DNA from 2 places in the Emergencia sp. genome. Region 1 is predicted to be linked to the other one. Evidence: riboswitches for the same ligand, from Rfam matches in the RefSeq annotation. Region 1 holds a riboswitch; the other holds the start of a gene.
The links. A riboswitch is a leader RNA that binds a small molecule or an ion and turns the genes downstream of it on or off. The one in region 1 is predicted to bind cyclic di-GMP.
Positions count from the first base shown of each region.

Region 1 (4,194 bases):
ATGCAGTCCGGGTTGGTTTACGGACACATGGGCATGGTAGATTATATCGTAAAGAAAATGAAGAAAGAGCTGGAAGCCCTCACAGAATCGGGCAAACCGGTCACCGTGGTTGCCACTGGCGGTCTTTCCACCCTCATCGACGATGGCGTCGATTGTATTGACCACGTCGACAAAATGTTGACACTGGAAGGACTGGAAATCATCTACCAGAAAAATAAGAAACCGACAAAACCGTGCAAAGAAAAAAAGGAACAGATATAAAATGAAAAAAGCCTTAAAAATAGGAAATATTGAACTTGATAATCCTTTTCTTCTGGCTCCACTAGCAGGAATTACAGACGCTCCCACTCGCAGAATCTGCCGCGAGATGGGAGCGGCTTTGGTCTATTCGGAAATGGTCAGCGGCAAAGGGCTGTATTACGGCGATAAGAAGACGGATCAACTGCTGTTTCTCTACGAAGAAGAGAAACCGGTGGCCTATCAGGTCTTCGGCAGCGAACCGGAAATCATGGCATTTACAGCCCGTGCCTTGGAAGAACGGGAAAATGCCATCTTAGATATCAACATGGGCTGCCCTGTACCGAAGATTGTAAAGAACGGGGAAGGCTCAGCCTTGCTGAAACGGCTGGATCTGGTTTATGACTTGATTTCTGCCATGGTCAGCAATACGACAAAACCGGTAACTGCGAAAATACGCATCGGTTTTGACAAATCTTGTATAAATGCCGTGGAGACGGCAAAAGCTATTGAGGAAGCGGGCGCAGCGGCTGTTGCTGTTCACGGCAGGACAAGAGAACAGTATTACAGTGGCAAAGCGGACTGGACACAGATCGCGGCCGTAAAAAATGCGGTCAGCATTCCTGTCATTGGCAATGGAGATGTGACTGACGGCGATTCCGCCTTGGCCATGATGAAAGAAACAGGCTGTGATTTTGTGATGATTGGCCGCGGTGCCTTGGGAAATCCATGGATCTTTCAGGAAGTTCTGGCTGCCTGGAAAGGTGAACCGAGGCCAAATCCGCCGAACATTGCCGAAAAAAAACAAATGATGCTGCGTCATTTTTATGATATGATGGAATTAAAGGGCGAATACGCCGCAGTCCGCGAAATGCGTAAATTTGTGGGCTGGTATCTCAAGGGCATCCCCGGCAGCGCAGCGCTGCGAGGAAAAATCAACCAAATTGATGATGCCGGGGAGCTAACTACTGCGATAGGAGAACTTTAAGATGAAAATCAAAAAGATATTGGTATGTCTATTTATCGTATGCACGATGGTCATGTCTTTTACGATGACAGCCTCTGCAAACATTGTGGACGACCTTAAGAAAGAACCCAACGCTATGGCGCTTGTCACCATAGATAATGAAGATTGCACAGAAATATCGAATTTAAAAGACTTGAGTGTGCGGATTACCGCACCTGGCACCAACATCAATATCACCATTCCCGTTGAAGAAGTGAAGGAGGATGGGGAGACCCTAGGTCTTTGGCTGGGTTATCCGAAGGATCGGATCAGCGATGCCATCATGAAGGAACTGGCGGAAGTGCAAGGGAAAATAGATTTAGGAACCTATGAAAAGGATCCGGAAAAATTTCTAACAGATGTAGACAACATCTTGTCAAAGTTTCATGTGGAGATTATCGGCCTTCCGGAGAATCATTATTCTGTTGTCAGCAGTTCCATCATTCTCACAAACGATATTTTTCAGCAGATTGTGGACATGTTTAAGGAAATAATCAAAGCGGAAGTCGGCGACTTTGATAGTTTTACTGACTTAATTGATCGTCTGCTGAAGGAGCAGGGTTATACTATGGAAGAGTTTTTGGCAGAACTGGAACCTGAAGATGCAGCGGCTGTCAAGAATCTGATTGAAAACCTGGACCCTCTGCTGGATTATATCACCAGCTCGGAATACTCTGGCTTACTCATTGCAGGTGCAGAGTTGGCCTGTGAGTGTCCATCCATAGATTACTTCCAGATTATTCACAGGTATTATGAACGTGCCGACGGAAAGCTGAAGCTTCTGGGCACCGTTTACGAGGGCAGCTACGATGATTACTACGAAGAGAAATTTTTACAGGGCTATGCTGGTGATATCATCAACGCCAAGGATTTTATAAACTGTAAATATGACGGAAAACTATTTGAATATATGGGCAGTTATGACTCCTATGTGCTCTACGATGACTACAAATGGTCCGACTATAAACTGGATTCGTTTACATTGGGAGATTGGGAGACAGATGGACTGGTGCTTCGTTATGTGATTGACAGCGGCAAAACCGCTGCCTCTGCAGAAAGTGCCGCCGGTGACCCGGACAAAGGCTCCGCATTGCCTGATACGGGCGATCGGTCGTCTCTGGGCATGTATATCGTGCTGTTATTCACAGCCCTGGGTGCGTCAGGTGCCATTGCAGGGTATCATAGGAAGAAGTAGGCCCGATAGAAAGATTCGGGATTGAAGGATAAAGAAAAAGAGAGTATACTTATAGGTAGAAAAATTGAAAAGAGCAAACTTGTCGAAAGGCAGGGACGCAAAGCTATAGGGCCTGTTCCAGAAGGATGGCTGCCAGTTGCCAATGTACTATCAGATTGTATATTTATGATTTGGGACAGGCGTTGGCCTGTCTCTTTTTAATGAACCGAAATAAAGCATGAGGAGAAAACGATAATATGAAGAAGTTTTTAGCAATGTTGCTCACTGTGGGTCTGGTAATCTCTATGATCCCGGGCATTGCATTTGCAGAAGAAGAGCAGGCAGAGGCGGTAGCTCAGATTGGAGAGGAAAAGTACTCTACACTTCAAGAGGCATTTAGCGTTGCAAAAGATGGATCAAAGATCATTTTGCTTGCAGACGTGAATGAAGAAATCACGATCGATCATAAGAGTCATTATAATATCACTTTGGATTTGAGCGGATTTTCCCTGGGGAGGGGGTACCCTATTAAGAATGTCACCAGTTATTTGACCATTCAGGACAGTAGTGTAGGACAGACAGGACAAGTAGATGCTTCAATTGAGCTTGACGGCGGCAATACCACTTGGAAAAGTTCGAAGCTCACAATATTGAGCGGAACTTTCACGGGAGACATCGTTGCAGGCAATAAGGGTACGCTTTATGTTAAAGGCGGGACGGTTGACGGTGCGATTATAAAAAACTCGGGCACAGTGGTGTGCACTGGTGGCTTATTTAAAGTGAAACCGGGAAATGATATGTTGGAAATAGGATATCTGGCCAGCGAAGAACCGATAGATGGCTATTACCAAGTGGAATCGGATAAAGCCGCGCAGATTGGAAATACCACTTATAATACGCTGAAACAAGCTTTGACAAAGGCGAAAGATGGAGATACTGTGCGTCTCTTGAAGGATCAAATAAATATACGAAGTATAAACTATTATGAGATAGATAAGTCTATAATATTAGACCTGAATGGTAAGACAATTTCGACGTCAAGTAATAAGACAATTTATGTTAATAAATATGGTGAAACAAAAAATATAACGATCAAAAACGGAACCATACGCAACACAAACACGTCGGGAGAACCGTCTATGGGAATTGTAGCGGAGCAGAGAGTCAATCTGACCTTGGAGAATGTGATGTTAGAAGCAGTCGGTTCTAATAGTTACGGTATTTTTATAAATCCCCAAAATAATGCTGTGCAGCCAACGATTACCGTCAAGGGCGATCAGACGAAAATTTCGGGTAACATAGCAGGTATTGCTGTGAACGGTTATAGCAAGGATGTAGGTGCGACGACTCTAATTGTGGAAGGCGGAACCATTGAAGGAGGAAGGTATGGTGTAGCAGGCAATGGAGAGCAACACAATACGAACATCACGGTAAATGGCGGAACGATTAATGGGGGCTCTTGCGGTATTTTCAATCCGCAGGATGGCAAGCTGAATATTTCTGGCGGAACCATTGCAGGTGCTACAGGGGTTGAACTGCGGGCAGGGGAACTGAACGTTACAGGCAATCCTGTGATTACTGCTACGGGCGCGTACACGTCTAACAGCAATGATTCAGGTTCTACCAGCACCGGCGTCGGCATTGCAGTAGCGCAGCATACAACCAAGCTGCCGATTTCGGTGAATATTTCCGGCGGAACTATCAAGGGCGTAAGGGCACTGGATGAAAAAAATCCAGAGAAGAATCCAGAAGAAAGTATCTCGAAGGTAAGCATAGA
Region 1 is NZ_DBFWLQ010000009.1:30,066-34,259, forward strand. Features, by position in the region: gene ACMQ5W_RS08420 (type III pantothenate kinase) at 1-261, shown strand, start outside; gene dusB (tRNA dihydrouridine synthase DusB) at 263-1,225, shown strand; gene ACMQ5W_RS08430 (hypothetical protein) at 1,227-2,438, shown strand; cyclic di-GMP riboswitch class I at 2,501-2,582, shown strand; gene ACMQ5W_RS08435 (hypothetical protein) at 2,675-4,194, shown strand, end outside.

Region 2 (4,194 bases), on a different contig from region 1:
CGAGCGTATGGCAAAATTCTGCTTTCTATGACGGATGAGAAATATGCCAGGGCTCCGGGTACGACCTCTATTTCCAATGGCGGAAAAAACATCAAAAGGCGCATTGAAGCCATTGCCCGCTTCAAGAAATATCCCCGTGGGATGGCGTTGGTTTCGGTCTGCGCTTTGATCGTGCTGGCGGCGTCAATCTTTGCCGGAAGTGAGGCGAGCGGCTACGAGACGGATTATCCTGACCTGACCGATTATCGTTCAAAGGTGATGATGGCGGAGGCGAGGATGAACGGATGCACGACGCCGGCAGGTGCGATTGATACTTGGGTCAAGGGCAAGGTGTTCAATCTGCCGAGCTATCTGGCGGCTGTGACGCCTAGCGGCCAACAGGAAGAATTACATAGACAGGTGGAGAAAGGAATGGATTTTTCTTCTGCTATTTCTCATGGGCTGAAGGACGTTCCGTTCTCCGACTATGCGGTATATAACCTGCAGAAAGAAAATGAGCATTGTTATACGGCTCTGGCAGTGATCGAGGGACAGGAGGGATATGAAACGCGGCCCGTACTGACAATCCCTTTGATGATAGAAAAGGATAACGACTGGACGGTAACGCAGAGCGGAAAGATGAACATATATAAATCTCTTTCAGGCATTGGGATTTACTGGGGGTTTGAGGAACTGCCGGGCGCTGTGACATCGGAGGGCAAAGGAAAGACGGGAATCGTCCGTATCAAAGAGCAGACCATCCGTACAGTGGATAATCAGACACAAAATCAGGAGGATTTCTTTGCAGACATGATGGGGAATGGATATTCTTTTGATGTGCGCGCCAAGCGGTCTGCGAAATTTTCCATGGAGAGAATGTTCGTCTGGGGCCAGTATCAGGACTGTAGAAGTGAAGCGGAGCAAAGTAACGTCAAAGTGATTGGAATGATGGCAGCTGTACTTAAACACATGTCTGACGATATTTCAGCGGATCTCATAAAAGAAGAATATCTTGGACAGGAGACCAGTGGGAACAGCAGTGACGGTGTCGGGTATGATTACCGGTATATAGAGCAGCCTTGGGAGGGAAATTTTGACGGGCTGAACTTTCTTTTGTGGGGTTCATCTGATAGTGAACTCGCTAGTTTTGAAGGTTTTGAAACTAGAATTTACCAAGACGGCAAACTGCTGGATACTTTGAGGATCAAGAGGGGGGCGAAGCTATGAACTACTTGAGTGCCATTGGGAAGATCAGCTGGGGATATATTTTCATCTACATCAGCTTGAACCTTGGAACGATAAATATCTTTCCCGCCTGGGCAGGTTTTCTGCTGATCTATCTGTCATTGGACGCAGTGGCAGAGATGCAACCATCGGCAAAACTGCTGAAACCCTTTGCCCTGCTTTTGCTGGCAGAAGATCTGGCAGAATGGGTGCTGAACATATTTTCTATGACACCAGATTTGTATTGGATTGACGTGTTCGCCAACGTGATCATCCTCTATTTTCACTTCCAGCTTCTGACGAACCTTGCGAACATCGCAGAAGGTCAGGGATCTCAGTACGCAGAGAGACTGAAAAAGCTGCGCAGTGTACAGACGGTATTTATGACGGTGATAGCGTTGATTCCCGTCAGCAAGAGAGCTGCGATCACTTTGGCAAAAAGCGGTCTCGTTGTCTTTGGCATCGGACTGTTCGGCGTAATCGTAATGCTTGTTATTTGCGTGACGCTGTTTCAGTACAAAAGGGAACTGAGAGGGATGGAGCAGAACGCTTCATTGGCAGCGGAATGAAGCACTCTGCAGACTGTGCTTTTAACCCCTATTGCTGCAAAAAAATGCGAAAGCACCTAAAAAATCTGTCTTCTGCAAAGGGAGTCTATTTGCGACGATGGCTGTAACCGTTGAAACTTCGTGGTATCCTTCGCTCAGGCCACCATTACAGCCTCTCAACGGCCAGGATATTTAGGTGCTTTTGGCCTTTTTTGATAAAATGACAGGTAAAACCGTATCAAGGGCAGCTTACCTGATCCCTCTGGTTACCTGGCTCGCCATCCGTGTCTTTGCGTGATACTGCTTCGCGCCAAGATTTGAACAGCGGTTGAATAGAAGTGCGTAATAGGGTGGAAACTGATATTGACAAAATACCTGGGGGGGGGTATACTGTAGAAGAAAGAATTAAATATTTGGTAAAGCTGTCGAAAGGCAGTGACACAAAGCTATAGGGTCTTCCCTTTACGGATGGCAGCCAGTTGCACAAATTAGGTGGTTCTAGTTATTATGATTAGGGCTGTTTTTTGTATGGAAGGGAAGAACTTTGTGAATCGGGTTCTTCTTTTTTATTTGTAATGGTATATTTTAAATTTACTAAGTTAGGAGATGTTTAAAATTAAAAAGTACGTTTATAAGTTATTAACAGTTGTGCTGGCGCTTATGGTGGTGCTGAATACATCGGCTATTGGAGTGCTGGCAGGGAGCAACGGTTCAGTTGAGGCGACACCAGAACCAAGGGATTATGCGTTTTCAAATGGGACGATTACTGGACTGAAGACAACATATTTGGATGGACTGACTGACGAACAGAAGCAGAACATTAGACTGGAGATACCAGGAGAAATTAATGGGGAAAAGGTTACTGCGATTGGAGATAGTGCGTTTTCAAAGTGGTACAATAAGAAATATGATGGATATGATTTTGCATCATTGGATTTAAGTAAGGCAACCTCATTAGAAAGTATAGGAAAGGATACCTTTTATTCCTGTAAGAAATTAACTGGAGATTTATGTATTCCGGATACTGTAACCCAGATAGGAGAAAATGCTTTTAGAGAGTGTAAAGCATTTGATGGGACTTTACATCTGCCTAAAAACGTGAAAGTAATATCTAAATATGCATTTTATAATTGTAGCTTTACTGGAAGTTTGGAACTTCCTTCTAACCTAAAAAACATTGGTGATAGTGCCTTTAGACAGAGTTCGGCAAAAGTCAGCTTTACTGGGGAACTGATTCTGCCTGAGAGTGTGATAACGATTGAGGTAGCGGCTTTTTCTGGACAACAAGGATTTTCGGGAGTAGACTTGTCAAAATGCGTAAATGTCACGAGCATTCCAAGTGGCGTCTTTAGATACTGTAATTTTGAAAAGCTAATTATTCCTGAGAACATTCAGACCATTGGACCGAGTGCCTTTGCCGAAAATTCTGCATTGAAAACAGTGTACTTGCCTGAGAGAAAAAATCCAGAAAATGCTGATTTTGTTGCGGAATCAGCATTTGACTCAACTGCGAGTGATTGTGATATAATCTGCAAAAATGAAGATTATGATTATATACACGGGAAGCTCAAGTCCATTGCACAAGGCAAATTGACCTTCCCTGTCACGATATCCTTTAGTGATGATAAGAGTAACACATATGATGATATAGAACGCTTGTATAAGCGCACATATAATTATATAAAACAAAGTGATGGTTCGTGGAAAACAGATACAGCATATACATTTCCCCCAGTGAAAGGGGAAACGAAGAAAGTATGGAGTGTAGAAAAGGACGTAAATAAAGCCGTACGCGAAGGAGATACCATTTCTGAGAAAAAACCAACTCAAACTTTATATGCTGTAAACGGCATTATTGATCCAGTGATTGAATACAGTGAAGGAATTGATAAAGTATATGATGGGAAGCCGGCTAAATTGACTGTAACTGCAATGCATCCAGATATCAAGACCAGTGGTCCATACTATATGGGGGACAAAGTATACTATTATACTTGGAAGTTACTGCAGATTGGTAAGACCGAAACTATTTTACAGGGGATGAATGTAAATGTATGTGAGCTTACAGATGTATATGCCCCAGGACAAGCAATAGGTTGTGAAGTGACTGTACAAGCGTGTACATTAGTACCAAGTTCAAGCAGTAAGGTGACAGCGCAAGCAGTACCTTTCTATACAGAAAAACATACTTTTACGATAAAAATAAGCCAGGCAGAACCAATGGTTAACCCAAACATAGCCTCCGGTGTATACCAAATGACCTCGGGCAATACCGCTTTACCTGAGATAAAGTTATCCGATGGAGACACCCCAGGAGCGATTGCATGGAAGTCTGGTCAGAAGCTTCATGAAGGTGCAGGAAGCTATGAATGGACTTTTACCCCAGAGAAGAATTCACAGGGACAATATAATTACAAGCCTATGGAAGGTACAGTAGAATTAT
Region 2 is NZ_DBFWLQ010000011.1:131,950-136,143, reverse strand. Features, by position in the region: gene ACMQ5W_RS09780 (M56 family metallopeptidase) at 1-1,206, shown strand, start outside; gene ACMQ5W_RS09775 (hypothetical protein) at 1,203-1,772, shown strand; cyclic di-GMP riboswitch class I at 2,157-2,238, shown strand; gene ACMQ5W_RS09770 (leucine-rich repeat protein) at 2,358-4,194, shown strand, end outside.
Region 2: it holds a riboswitch for cyclic di-GMP, as region 1 does, so the genes downstream of both, ACMQ5W_RS09770 (leucine-rich repeat protein) here and ACMQ5W_RS08435 (hypothetical protein) in region 1, are expected to answer to the same signal.